3 regions of the Weizmannia agrestimuris genome follow, and region 2 is predicted to be linked to each of the others. Evidence: riboswitches for the same ligand, from Rfam matches in the RefSeq annotation. Region 2 holds a riboswitch; each other region holds the start of a gene.
What was found. A riboswitch is a leader RNA that binds a small molecule or an ion and turns the genes downstream of it on or off. The one in region 2 is predicted to bind S-adenosylmethionine.

Region 1 (4,214 bases), on a different contig from region 2:
CGACGAATATCAATAAAATCCGCACAGAAGTCGGCATGGTGTTCCAGCAGTTTAATCTTTTTCCACATATGACCGTTCTGGAAAACATTACCCTTTCTCCAATCAAGGTGCGGAAGCTTTCAAAAGAAGCAGCAAAGCAGAAGGCGCTTGAACTTTTGCGCAAAGTTGGGCTCGAAGAAAAAGCGGACGCGTATCCGGATTCGTTATCGGGTGGGCAAAAGCAGCGGATTGCGATCGCCCGCGCGCTTGCGATGGAACCGAAAATCATGTTGTTTGATGAACCGACGTCTGCGCTTGACCCGGAAATGGTCGGGGAAGTGCTCGAAGTCATGAGGAGCCTGGCAAAAGACGGCATGACAATGGTCGTCGTCACGCATGAAATGGGCTTTGCCCGAGAAGTCGGGGACCGCGTCCTGTTTATGGACGGCGGCTATATTGTCGAAGAAAACACGCCGCAGGAACTGTTCGAAAACCCGCAGGAAGAACGGACAAAAGCATTCTTGAGCAAGGTGCTGTAAAAAGGGGCTGCCCCGAAAGCAGGATCCGAGGCTTTCGGAGCAGCCTTTTTGCATAGTGGGAAGAATGGCATGCTTACCACTACGGATCATTAACCCGGAATTAAAGCCATGATATGGTCTGAGAAGTCACAACAAGACCATTAGCAAAAAATGAAAGCCGTGTAATGATTCCGAGAATCCGCCTCGGGACCGAAAGCTTGGAATTGAAATGGTGTAATGGTTCTGAGACGCCACAACAAGACCATTAGCAAAAAATGAAAGCCGTGTGATGGTTCCGAGATGCCTCATCAAGACCGTTAACCAAGAACGAAAAGCGAGTTATGGTTCATAGAAGCCCTATTAGGACCAATTATCCCATTCACAGCTTAAAAAAATAAAAATTTATACCTGATAAGCCAAATGACCAGCGTAAATGTCGGAAACTCCCTGCAGTCACTTTACCAACACGCATCTGTCTTTGCCTTTTATCCGTTTTGCATTTTTAAACCCGCTGATGTTAATATTTTTCAGGACAACGTTTTTTGCCCGGTATTGGATGGCGATCACGGGATTACCTTTAAAATCGTAATCCGGGTCGCCGATTGCGGTGAGCCCGTTGATTACAACATTTTGGTATGCGGAAACGACGAGGCTGCGCGGTGTGGAATCTTTATATAAATCGGTAAAAACCGGTGCAATAGAGACAAGATTTGCCGCGACAATATGGTTGGCGCTTTTCGAATTGGCATCTTTCCCTTTATGGTGGCCGATGTGCCGGAAATTAAAAGAACGGTTGTCCCGGACCGAAAGATGGCCGTAAATATGGACATGGGAAGCGGCCGATGCATTGTGGTGGGCTTTGATTTCCACGCCGCCGAAGCAACCGGTTGTGGCGTTATTGCAAAGCCACACATAGCGGGAGCCGTCATCAATTTCAATGCCGTTGGAGTTGGAAAAACCTTCCGTATGGGCCCTGCCGCTCGGATGGAAGCAGTACGAGTTTGAAATAAAAATATAGTCGCTGTGGTGGGTTGTGATGCCATCATCTCCGAACCCGCTTGCAGTGATGCCGTCGAGCCATATATAACGGCTTCTCCCGGGGGCAAGGAACCCGTCGCCCAAATAATGATAGCGGGTGGATGACACATCAAAGCCGTGCAGGCCAGCATTGACAGCTTCCACGTTTTTCACCCAGCCGTACGTGACGTGAGCAAAAGTAAGGCAGCTCGACCGGTTGTTTCCGGCCGAAGTTTTTTCTGCTTGACCGAGCCTTTCCACATTCCAATCAAGCGTCAGGCCTTCTACGAGAATATGGTCATTGCCGTACCGGAAGTCGGCATTTTGGACGAGCCGCGTTTTTTTCGGCGCACCCGGGTGGAATTTGATCGTTGTAACACCTTTCCCGCGGCCGATCAGGCATGTCCATGAAGGAAGCTTGAGCCATTTGACGAGAAAAGTACCCGCGGGCACGATCACTTTTACCCGCCCGCTGCCGATTGCTTTTTGAAACGCCGTTGTACTGTCGGTTTTTCCGTCCCCGATCGCGCCGAAGTCAAGGATGTTCACTTCGCGATTGGCCGTTTCAAGGAGCCTATTGTATTCCTTGTCCAGTTCCGTTTTCCATTCAGGGTAAACAAGTCCGCTATCGTCTGCGAAGGTCTTGCATGGTCCAACAGGGTATTTCCGGTTCAAGAGCAGGTGCGAGAAGGAAAACGGCTTTGGAAAATTGGGATTGCAATACATCTGAAAAAGCTGCAGGTTTTCTTCAATCAGCCTGTTCAGTTGAAACGGCCGGCGGGAGAGTTGCCGCAGTAATGTTCCGTTTGTTCTTGGTTCGTGGTGTTTGTCCAAATGCATCATATTTTCACCTCGTCTTGCTTCCATTCAGCCATTTTTTCCTCCCTATGTCAATTTTCTGCATCATCCGGTCAAAAGAATGGGTCTTTTTTTCCTTGTCTGAATTTTTCGTTGACGAATAGCATAAGAAGGTATACAATAAACTTCAAGCTTATATGTTGTTATTTTCTTATCAAGAGAGGTGGAGGGAAGGGCCCTGTGAAGCCTCGGCAGCAGGTCCGAAAACGGGTACTGTGCCAATTCCTGCAGGTGGTGGCCTGAAAGATAAGAAGATTTCCCGGGAATGGATATCTTCTTACTTCAGGGTAAGAAGATTTTTGTCGTTTAATCCTTAGTAATCGAATAAGAAAGAAGGGAATAGAGTGGAGCAAACGCGGCTCACATATGAACAGTTTACGTCGGATCCGTTTGCAGCGTTCGTGCCGGAAGATAAAACAAAGGGTGCATTGGAAATTTTGCAGTGGGCATATGGCACGTACGGTAAATCAGTGGTATATGCGTGCAGCTTCGGCGCAGAAGGAATGGTGCTGATTGATCTCATTTCGAAAGTCAGAGAAGATGCGGATATCGTATTTTTGGATACGGACCTGCACTTTCCGCAAACTTACGAATTGATTGAAAAAGTGAAAAAGAAATATCCGGCTTTAAATATCCAAATGAAAAAACCGTCGCTTACGCTTGATGAACAGGCGGCGCAATACGGATCTGCCCTTTGGAAAAGGGATCCGGACCAATGCTGCTATATCCGGAAAATCAAGCCGCTTGAAGAAACGCTGCAGGGAGCGGCGGCCTGGATATCCGGCTTGCGGCGGGAGCAATCGCCGACAAGGGCGAAAACGAATTTTGTCAATAAAGATGAAAGGTTCCATTCGATTAAAATTTGCCCGCTGATTCATTGGACATGGGATGACGTTTGGAACTATATCAAGTCCCATCATCTTCCGTATAACGAATTGCATGACCAGGGATATCCGAGCATCGGCTGTTTCCCGTGCACACGTGCTGCTGGAAACAGCGACTCAAGAGCAGGAAGATGGGCGGGCTTTCATAAAACCGAATGCGGGCTGCATACGGTTCAGAAAAAATAAGGCTGCCAGGTGGTGCTGCGGCAAAAACGGCCATCCCTTCTAAGCCGCTGCTACAGCCACTCCGGGAGAAGTGGGCGCATAAACCAAACCAACCAGTTATCCGATTAAGTTTAAAGCAGGTGAAGAAATGAGAAAAGTATATTTAGTCGGGGCAGGGCCCGGCGATCCGGAACTGATCACAGTGAAAGGATTGCGCATGATCCGGGAAGCGGATGTCATTTTATATGACCGCCTGGTGAATCCGGATCTGTTAAAAGAAGCAAGGCCGGATGCGGAACTCGTCTACTGCGGGAAAAAGCCGGACGCCCATACGATGTCGCAGGATACGATCAACCACCTGCTTGTGAAGTTTGCCAACCAAGGCAAAACTGTTGTCCGTTTAAAAGGCGGCGATCCGTTTATATTCGGCAGAGGCGGGGAGGAGGCGGAAGTACTGGTGCAAAAGCATATTCCGTTTGAAATCGTTCCGGGGATTACGTCCGGTTCCGCCGTGCCCGCCTATGCCGGCATTCCGCTCACCCACCGCGGGCTCAGTACATCCGTTGCTTTTATCGCGGGCGTCACGAAAAAAGGCGAAGACCTTGATGCATACTGGTCCAAATATGCGGGAATTGATACACTTTGCATTTATATGGGCGTGAAAAATCTGCCGCTCATCTGTGCGCAACTGATAAAGCACGGCAAATCGCCGGATATGCCGGCTGCACTTATCCGCTGGGGCACGACAGAAAAACAGGAAACCGCGGTCGGCACGCTTGGAAATTTAAGTGAA
Region 2 (4,214 bases):
ATCGGTTTGCCAATTTTTTTCACAAAATAATGGCCCGGTTCAAGTTTCCGGATGTCTTTTGTCATGGTGAAAGGTTCGGGCACAAATTGGTAGGTTAAATAATATTGGACAGCATCATAATTCAGTTCTGGTTTTTCCATGGCAAGCAAAATGCTTTTCTTTTCAGAACCGAAATACATTTTATCGCCGTCTTCATAATAGAAGAACGGTTTAATGCCGAACGGGTCACGCGCGCCGCAAAGCGTTTGTTCCTGCTTATCCCAGATCGCAAACCCGAACATCCCGCGCAGACGTCCGATTGCTTTTTCGCCGTAACGGCTGTACATGGCAAGAATGACTTCCGTATCCGAATTCGTTTCGAATGTCATCCCTTCTTTTAGCAGTTCTTCACGCAATTCCACATAGTTATAAATTTCGCCATTAAAAATAATCCAGTACCGTTCGTTTTCGTATGTTAAAGGCTGGTGCCCCGCCTCGATATCGATAATGCTCAGGCGCCTGAAACCGAACTGGATATGCTCGTCTTCATAAAAGCCTTCATCATCCGGGCCGCGGTGCTCAATCATATGATTCATCTGTTTAAACTGTTGCCTGTCTTCGTCTGATAATGTAACGGGATGGTCATGGACGCAGCCAATAAATCCGCACATGTAAAAAGTCACCTACTTCATTTCGATATACTCTATTGTAAATTTATTTCTTTAAAAAACAAATGCATTTCCGCCAAAATTTGACGGCCAAATTCTGCACATGTAATATAGTTTAGCATGTTTTCCGCCAGTTTGCAGGGTTTTTGTTAAAAATGAGGCAAACAGGATTCCTTATTCCCGCCGTTTTATGAAAAAGAGCGGCCTGTATACCAGGCGCGCTCTTTTTCATATTATTTTCCGATATGATTGCGGGCGAATTCGTTCAACGCCCCGGCTTTGTCCGTTTTTTCCCAAGGCACATCCAAATCATCGCGGCCGAAATGCCCGTACGCAGCGATCTGCCTGTAAATCGGACGGCGCAAGTCGAGCATTTTGATAATGCCGGCCGGGCGCAGGTCAAAATGAGCTTCGACCGCCTCGATCAGCACTTTTTCCGGCACTTTTCCGGTCCCAAACGTATCGATGGAAATAGAAACGGGCTTCGCCACCCCGATCGCATACGCAAGCTGTACCTCGCATTTTTCCGCAAGGCCTGCCGCAACAATATTTTTCGCAACATAGCGGGCGGCATAAGCAGCGGAACGGTCCACTTTCGTCGGGTCTTTCCCGGAAAATGCGCCGCCGCCGTGACGTGCATAGCCGCCGTACGTGTCGACAATGATTTTGCGGCCGGTCAGCCCCGCATCCCCTTGAGGGCCGCCGATAACAAAGCGGCCGGTCGGATTAATCAAATACTTTGTATCCGCATCGAGCAAGTGTGCCGGCACAACCGGTTCAATGACGTATTTTTTCATATCTTCCTGGATTTGTCCGGCGCTGATGTCAGGATCATGCTGCGTTGAAATGACAATCGTATCAATCCGGGCAGGCTGGTTGTTCTCGTCATATTCAACTGTCACCTGTGTCTTTGCATCCGGGCGCAAATACGGGATCACTTCTTGTTTGCGGAGTTCAGCAAGACGGCGGGCAAGCTTGTGGGCAAGCGAAATGGGAAGCGGCATCAGCTCTTCTGTCTCATTGCAGGCAAACCCGAACATCAGGCCCTGGTCGCCGGCTCCGATTGCCTCAATCTCTTCGTCGCTCATCCCGCCTTCGCGGGCTTCCAAAGCCTGGTTAACGCCGCGCGCAATATCTTCGGACTGTTCGTCAATCGATGTCAGCACCGCGCAGGTTTCCGCATCAAACCCGTATTTCGCGCGCGTATAGCCGATCTCTTTAATGGTCTTGCGCACCACTTTCGGAATATCCACATATGTATTGGTGGAAATTTCCCCCGTGACGAGCACAAGCCCTGTCGTGACGGAAGTTTCACAGGCAACGCGGGCATTCGGGTCTTTTTCTAAAATGGCATCCAAAATGGCATCGGAAATCTGGTCGCAAATTTTGTCCGGATGGCCTTCCGTCACCGATTCCGATGTGAACAAATGCCGTCCTTTTAACATCCGCTTTTCCTCCTTATATGGTTACATATTGGAAACGGTACTCATACCCTAAACTCGATTCATTTCATGTACAAAGCCAAAAATAAAAACCTTCCCCATTCATCATGAGTGGAAAGGTTTTGACTTCAATCAATCGCGCCTTTCACTCTTATCGTTCAAGGAAACATTCCTTGCTGCAGGTTAGCACCTTTGCCTGGAAGTCAAGCGGCAGCTGCGTTGCGAGCGCATTGCCTGTTCCAGAGGCGGGTTGCTGGGTTTCATCGGGCCCGTCCCTCCACCAGCTCGGGATAAGAGTATCCGTTCAAAGTAAAATCATACGCAATTTAGCAGGCGCTGTCAATGATTTTTTCGCCCTTCTCCCCTTTGTCCTCTGCATTTTTCCCGGAAAAAAGTATGTAATAAACGGATGAATATGTTATACTGATATCGTTTAAAGTGAAATAAGTTATTCAAAGGGGCGGTTTATGAAAATGGATCTGATTGGCGCTTCTGACGATTTAAAGTTTTTGTTGTCGGGGGAAAACGTACGCATGCAGCTTTCCGTGCCACAATTAATGGAAAAAATTATCGAACGGAAAGAAGCTGTACTGACAACGGAAGGGGCCATTTCTGCTGCAACAGGAAAATATACAGGAAGGTCACCGAAAGATAAATTTATTGTCGTCGACTCCGAATCAAAAGACCGTGTCGACTGGGGCAAAATCAACCAGCCGGTTTCTCCCGGCGTGTTCAACAGGCTTTATGAAAAAATGGTCCGGCATTTAAAAGGGAAAGACGAAATTTTTGTGTTTAAAGGTTTTGCGGGTGCCGATCCAAAAAGCCGCCTTCCGATCCAGACCGTGAATGAGTTCGCCTGGCATAATTTATTCGCGTATCAATTGTTTATCCGGCCGGATGCGGAGGAGCTCTATCAACACGATGCGCAATTTACGATTCTTTCCGCGCCGCTGTTTAAGGCAGACCCGGCGCTTGACGGCACGCATTCCGAAGCGTTCATCATGATTTCACTTGAACGCCGGATAATTTTGATCGGCGGGACGGAATATGCAGGCGAAATGAAAAAAAGCATTTTTTCCATCATGAATTACTTGCTGCCGCAAAAAGGCATCCTTCCCATGCACTGCTCCGCCAATACTGGGAAAAACGGCGATACGGCCCTGTTTTTCGGCTTGTCCGGGACCGGGAAAACGACGCTTTCCGCCGATCCGGAGCGCGCACTTATAGGGGACGATGAGCACGGCTGGTCCGACAGCGGTGTCTTCAATATTGAAGGCGGATGCTATGCAAAGTGCATCGGGCTTACGGAAGAAAAAGAACCACAAATTTACCAGGCGATCCGTTTTGGGACCGTACTTGAAAATGTGGTCGTAGATCCGGTGTCCCGCAAACCGCAATATGACAACAATGCACTGACGGAAAATACAAGGGCTGCTTACCCGATTGAAAACATCGGCAATATTGCCCGCTCCGGCATGGCCGGCCATCCGTCAACCATTATATTCCTGACGGCCGATGCATCCGGTGTCCTGCCGCCGATCAGCAGGCTGACAAAAGAGCAGGCCATGTACCATTTCTTAAGCGGTTACACTTCTAAACTGGCCGGTACCGAACGCGGCGTCACGCGCCCGGAAGCCGTGTTCTCCACTTGCTTCGGCGCGCCGTTCTTGCCGCTTGAGCCCGCCGTTTATGCGGAAATGCTCGGCGAGAAAGTTGACAGGCACAACGTCCAGGTATTTCTTGTCAATACCGGCTGGACAGGCGGCCCGTACGGAACCGGTTCCCGCATGAAATTAAGCGATACGCGGGCCATGGTCCGGGCTGCGATAAACGGCAAACTGAAAGATACCGAAACACGGCAGGATGATATTTTCGGGCTACACATCCCGGTTCATATTGAAGGGGTGTCAGATGACGTCCTTTATCCGGCAGATACATGGACGGACAAGCAGGCTTACCGTGAAAAAGCGTTCGAACTTGCAGCCCGGTTCAAAGAAAATTTCCGGCAATTTTCGGTGCCGGATGACATTGAAAAACTCGGCGGCCCGCTTATATAAGCATAAACGGGAGCCCGCATTTTAAATTAAAATGAGACTCCAATTAAATTGTGGTATGCTCATTTCTG
Region 3 (4,214 bases), on a different contig from region 2:
GTTAACTTTTAATAAGAACGAAAAAAAGAACCGTATCCATTGGTGCGGTTCTTTTTGCATGCAATGGCAGGGAAAGTGCTGTACGATAGGTAAGGCGCAAATATTATGGTATGATACAATTGTTATTTTTGCTGCGCAAACATATCCTATATCAATTCCAAAACACTTCACCGTGTTCCCGGATACCGGCCGGGAACAAACCTCAAGCAGGAACAAAGGGTGTACGAAAAGGAGAACGCAATGATTATAACGGTACTACTAGTTATCTTGTTTCTTTTGAATTTTATTCTGGCGGGAACCGTTATTTTCCTTGAACGGCGGGATGTCGGCGCAACTTGGGCATGGCTTTTGGTTCTGTTATTCCTGCCGATTGCCGGCTTTATCCTGTATTTGGTATTTGGACAAAATTTAAGCCGCCGTAAAATTTTCGACTGGAAAGTACAGGAGAAGATTGGCATTAAGGAAATTTCCCAGCAGCAAATTGAACTGCTGCGCGAAAACCGGTTTCCGTTTCATGATGAGCGGACAATCCAGTACAAGGATCTCGTTTATATGCTGCTGATGAATGACGGGGCGATCCTTTCCCAGGACAATCACGTCGATATCTTTACAGATGGCAGGAAAAAATTCGAGGCTTTATTTGAAGACATCCGGAATGCAAAAGACAGTATTCATCTTGTATATTATATTTTCCGGAATGACCGCCTCGGCCATGAATTGATTGAACTGCTGTCGCAAAAAGCAAGAGAAGGCGTAAAGGTGCGGCTGCTTTATGATGATATGGGGTCGCGGATGCTGTTCCGCCGCAAATTTTTCCGGCCGCTTGTTGTTGCTGGTGGGGAAGTGGCGTCCTTTTTTCCTGCCCGGATCCCGCTCGTCAATTTGCGCGTCAATTTCAGGAATCACCGGAAATTGGCGATTATTGATGGGCAGATCGGATATATCGGCGGTTTTAACGTTGGGGATGAGTATCTTGGTCTGAATAAGAAATTCGGTTACTGGCGGGATACGCATCTACGGATTGTAGGGAGTGCTGTTTATGCCATGCAGACTCGCTTTATTTTGGACTGGAATCAGGCGTCACCGCATGATGTAAGAGATGAAGAACGTTATTTCCCGGTCATCCCATCGCAGGGTGAAACCGATATCCAAATCGTCTCAAGCGGCCCCGATTCTGAATGGGAGCAGATTAAAAACAGCTATATTAAAATGATCAATTCCGCCAAAAAATATATTTATTTGCAAACACCGTATTTTATTCCGGATGACAGCCTCCTGAATGCGCTGACGCTTGCCGCCTTATCCGGAGTGGATGTTCGGATTATGATTCCAAATAAACCGGATCATATGTTTGTCTATTGGGCGACGCTTTCCAACATCGGCCAGCTGTTAAAAACGGGCGTCAAAGTGTACATTTATCAAAAAGGGTTCATCCATGCGAAAATGATTGTCGTAGACGGGAAAATTGCTTCCGTTGGGACGGCCAATATCGATGTGCGCAGTTTCCGTCTCAATTTTGAAGTGAACGCCGTGCTGTACGACCGTGAGCTTTCCGGCACACTTGCCGGCGTTTTCCGGGACGATATGGCCGAATCAACCGAATTAACGCTCCATGATTACCAGAACCGGCCGCTTTATGTGCGGTTTAAAGAGTCCATTTCCCGGCTATTGTCGCCAATATTGTAGAAGAAAAAGAAAATTTTTTCAAAAAAAGGTTGACGGTTTGCCATTGTTCTTCTATAATCTTAAACAATAAGTCATTCAAAATTGAATTATGAAAAGAAACTCTTATCGAGAGCGGCGGAGGGACTAGGCCCTGCGAAGCCCGGCAACCTTCAGGCATTTGCCTGAAAAGGTGCTAATTCCTACAGACATGCGTCTGAAAGATAAGGGAGGAACTTACATACATTGTAACCCTCTTCCCTTACGAAGAGGGTTTTTTCATTTCCTCTTCCATCTTTCACGAAAAAATTTTAAAAAATCAGGAGGCTTTAAAATGACACAACCATCATTCCAACCGGAAACTTTATTGTTGCACGGCGGCCAGGAACCGGACCCGGCGACAGGATCGCGCGCCGTACCGGTATACCGGACGACTTCTTACGTTTTTCCGGATACAGAACATGCGGAGGGCGTCTTCAATTTATCAAAAGAAGGTTTCATTTATTCCCGTCTCGGCAATCCGACTGTGGATGTTTTTGAAAAACGTGTTGCTGCACTGGAAGGCGGAACAGCGGCTGTCGGTTTATCATCCGGCGCATCGGCCATTGCCTTTTCCATTTTGAACATCGTGCGTGCGGGTGATGACATCGTATCCGCCAGCAATCTTTACGGCGGCACCTATAATTTGTTTGCTGTGACATTGCCGAAATACGGCATTAACGTCAAGTTTGTGGACGGGTCCGACCCTGAAGCGTTCCGCCAGGCGATCACCCCGAAAACAAAAGCATTGTACGCGGAAATTATCGGCAACCCAAGCCTGCAGGTGCTCGACGTGGAAAAAGTGGCGGAAGTGGCCCATGAAAACGGTATTCCTTTGATTGTCGACAACACGTTTGCTTCTCCGTATGGCGCGAATCCGATCAAATGGGGCGCGGACGTGGTTGTCCATTCGGCGACAAAATGGATCGGCGGGCACGGAACGGCGATCGGCGGTGTTGCCGTTGACGGCGGGCGTTTTGACTGGAACACAGACAAATTCCCGGACTTTAGCGAACCGGATCCGAGCTATCACGGCTTGCGCTACGGCGTCGACACGGCACAGGCTGCGTTCGCCACAAAACTTCGCGTTCAGCTTTTGCGCGACTTCGGGCCTGCTTTAAGCCCGGACAACGCCTTTTTATTCCTGCAAGGGCTTGAAACGCTGCATCTGCGTGTGGAAAGGCATAACGAAAATGCATTGAAAGTCGCGGAATTTCTGAAAAACCATCCAGATGTTGCTTGGGTCAATTACCCGGGCCTTGAAGACCATCCGTCCCATGAGCTGGCGCAAAAATATTTGAACGGCGGTTACGGCTCCATTGTCAACTTTGGTGTGAAAGGCGGCCGGGAAACAGGAAGACGCGTGATCGACAATATTAAGCTGTGGTCGCATGTAGCGAATGTCGGCGACGCGAAATCGCTGATCATCCACCCGGCAACGACTACGCATTCGCAGCTGAGCGATGAAGAACTGGAAAAATCAGGGGTCACAGGCGATTTGATCCGCCTGTCCGTCGGGCTTGAAGCCGTCGAAGATTTGACAGCCGACCTCGATCAGGCCATTACAAAAGCAACAGCCGTTACAGCCCGGTAAAAGCGGGGAGCGGGTCCGGCAGATTCGTGCGAAGGCCGCCATGCGAATGCCAACAGGCGATCCGGAAAACTTATACGATGTTCTGGGCTGATCCCATTGAACAATGTTGCGGCCCGGACGGTCTGCATACCTGATCCAGATCGGGAGCTTCTGGATACCGGCTGCACCGAATACTGTCGGACCGCTTGACCGTTTTAAATGAACAAAACGCTTCAGAGGCGAAAGAGCGCTAGATGTAGGGAGGAGTTTGGATAATGAGAGTGATTAAAGCAGCGCTGCTCGGCTTTGGGACGGTCGGCCAGGGCGTGTACGAAGCGGTCCGGACCCACCGGGAGCAGCTGAAAGAAAAGCTGCATGCCGAGGTAGAGATTGCAGCGGTTCTGATCAAAAACCCCCGAAAAAAGCGGAACATTGACAGTTCTGTACTCGTTACGACGGACTTCCGGGAAGTTCTCGCCATTCCCGGCCTTGAAGTCGTGTTTGAAGCGATTATCGGGGAAGAACCAGGCTTTTCCTACTGTTTACAAGCGATTGAAAAAGGCTGCCACGTCATTACTGCCAATAAAGTCATGTTTGCACGATATGGGAATGTGTTGCTTGAAAAAGCGAAAGAAAAAGGCGTGTTTGTCGGTTACGAAGCGACAACTGCAGGCGGCATCCCTGTGATTCGGACGATTTCCCAGCAGCTTCAGGTTAATGATATCCAGCGTGTACAGGCGATTTTAAACGGCACATCCAATTTTGTTTTATCGGCCATGCGCGAAAAACATCTTCCGTTTGAAGAAGCGTTGGAAATTGCCAGGCAGCACGGCTATGCAGAAGCTGACCCGGGCAATGATGTAAAAGGGCAGGACGCCTTTTGCAAGCTGATGATCCTGAGTCGGCTCGTATTCGGAACCCAGCCGGACTGGGAGAAAGT

Region 1: linked by a shared signal. The riboswitch ahead of NFR98_RS09080 (phosphoadenylyl-sulfate reductase) and the one ahead of metK (methionine adenosyltransferase) in region 2 are both predicted to bind S-adenosylmethionine.
Region 3: linked by a shared signal. The riboswitch ahead of NFR98_RS07900 (O-acetylhomoserine aminocarboxypropyltransferase/cysteine synthase family protein) and the one ahead of metK (methionine adenosyltransferase) in region 2 are both predicted to bind S-adenosylmethionine.

What each region holds. Positions count from the first base shown of each region.
Region 1 covers NZ_CALPDC010000019.1:25,966-30,179, forward strand. Annotated here, with positions in the region: gene NFR98_RS09070 (amino acid ABC transporter ATP-binding protein) at 1-518, shown strand, start outside; gene NFR98_RS09075 (glycosyl hydrolase family 28-related protein) at 951-2,381, opposite strand; SAM riboswitch class I at 2,521-2,625, shown strand; gene NFR98_RS09080 (phosphoadenylyl-sulfate reductase) at 2,717-3,442, shown strand; gene cobA (uroporphyrinogen-III C-methyltransferase) at 3,570-4,214, shown strand, end outside.
Region 2 covers NZ_CALPDC010000014.1:29,143-33,356, forward strand. Annotated here, with positions in the region: gene asnB (asparagine synthase (glutamine-hydrolyzing)) at 1-650, opposite strand, end outside; gene metK (methionine adenosyltransferase) at 881-2,092, opposite strand; SAM riboswitch class I at 2,238-2,386, opposite strand; gene pckA (phosphoenolpyruvate carboxykinase (ATP)) at 2,557-4,146, shown strand.
Region 3 covers NZ_CALPDC010000015.1:4,688-8,901, forward strand. Annotated here, with positions in the region: gene NFR98_RS07890 (murein hydrolase activator EnvC family protein) at 1-12, shown strand, start outside; gene cls (cardiolipin synthase) at 241-1,686, shown strand; SAM riboswitch class I at 1,786-1,893, shown strand; gene NFR98_RS07900 (O-acetylhomoserine aminocarboxypropyltransferase/cysteine synthase family protein) at 1,997-3,295, shown strand; gene NFR98_RS07905 (homoserine dehydrogenase) at 3,550-4,214, shown strand, end outside.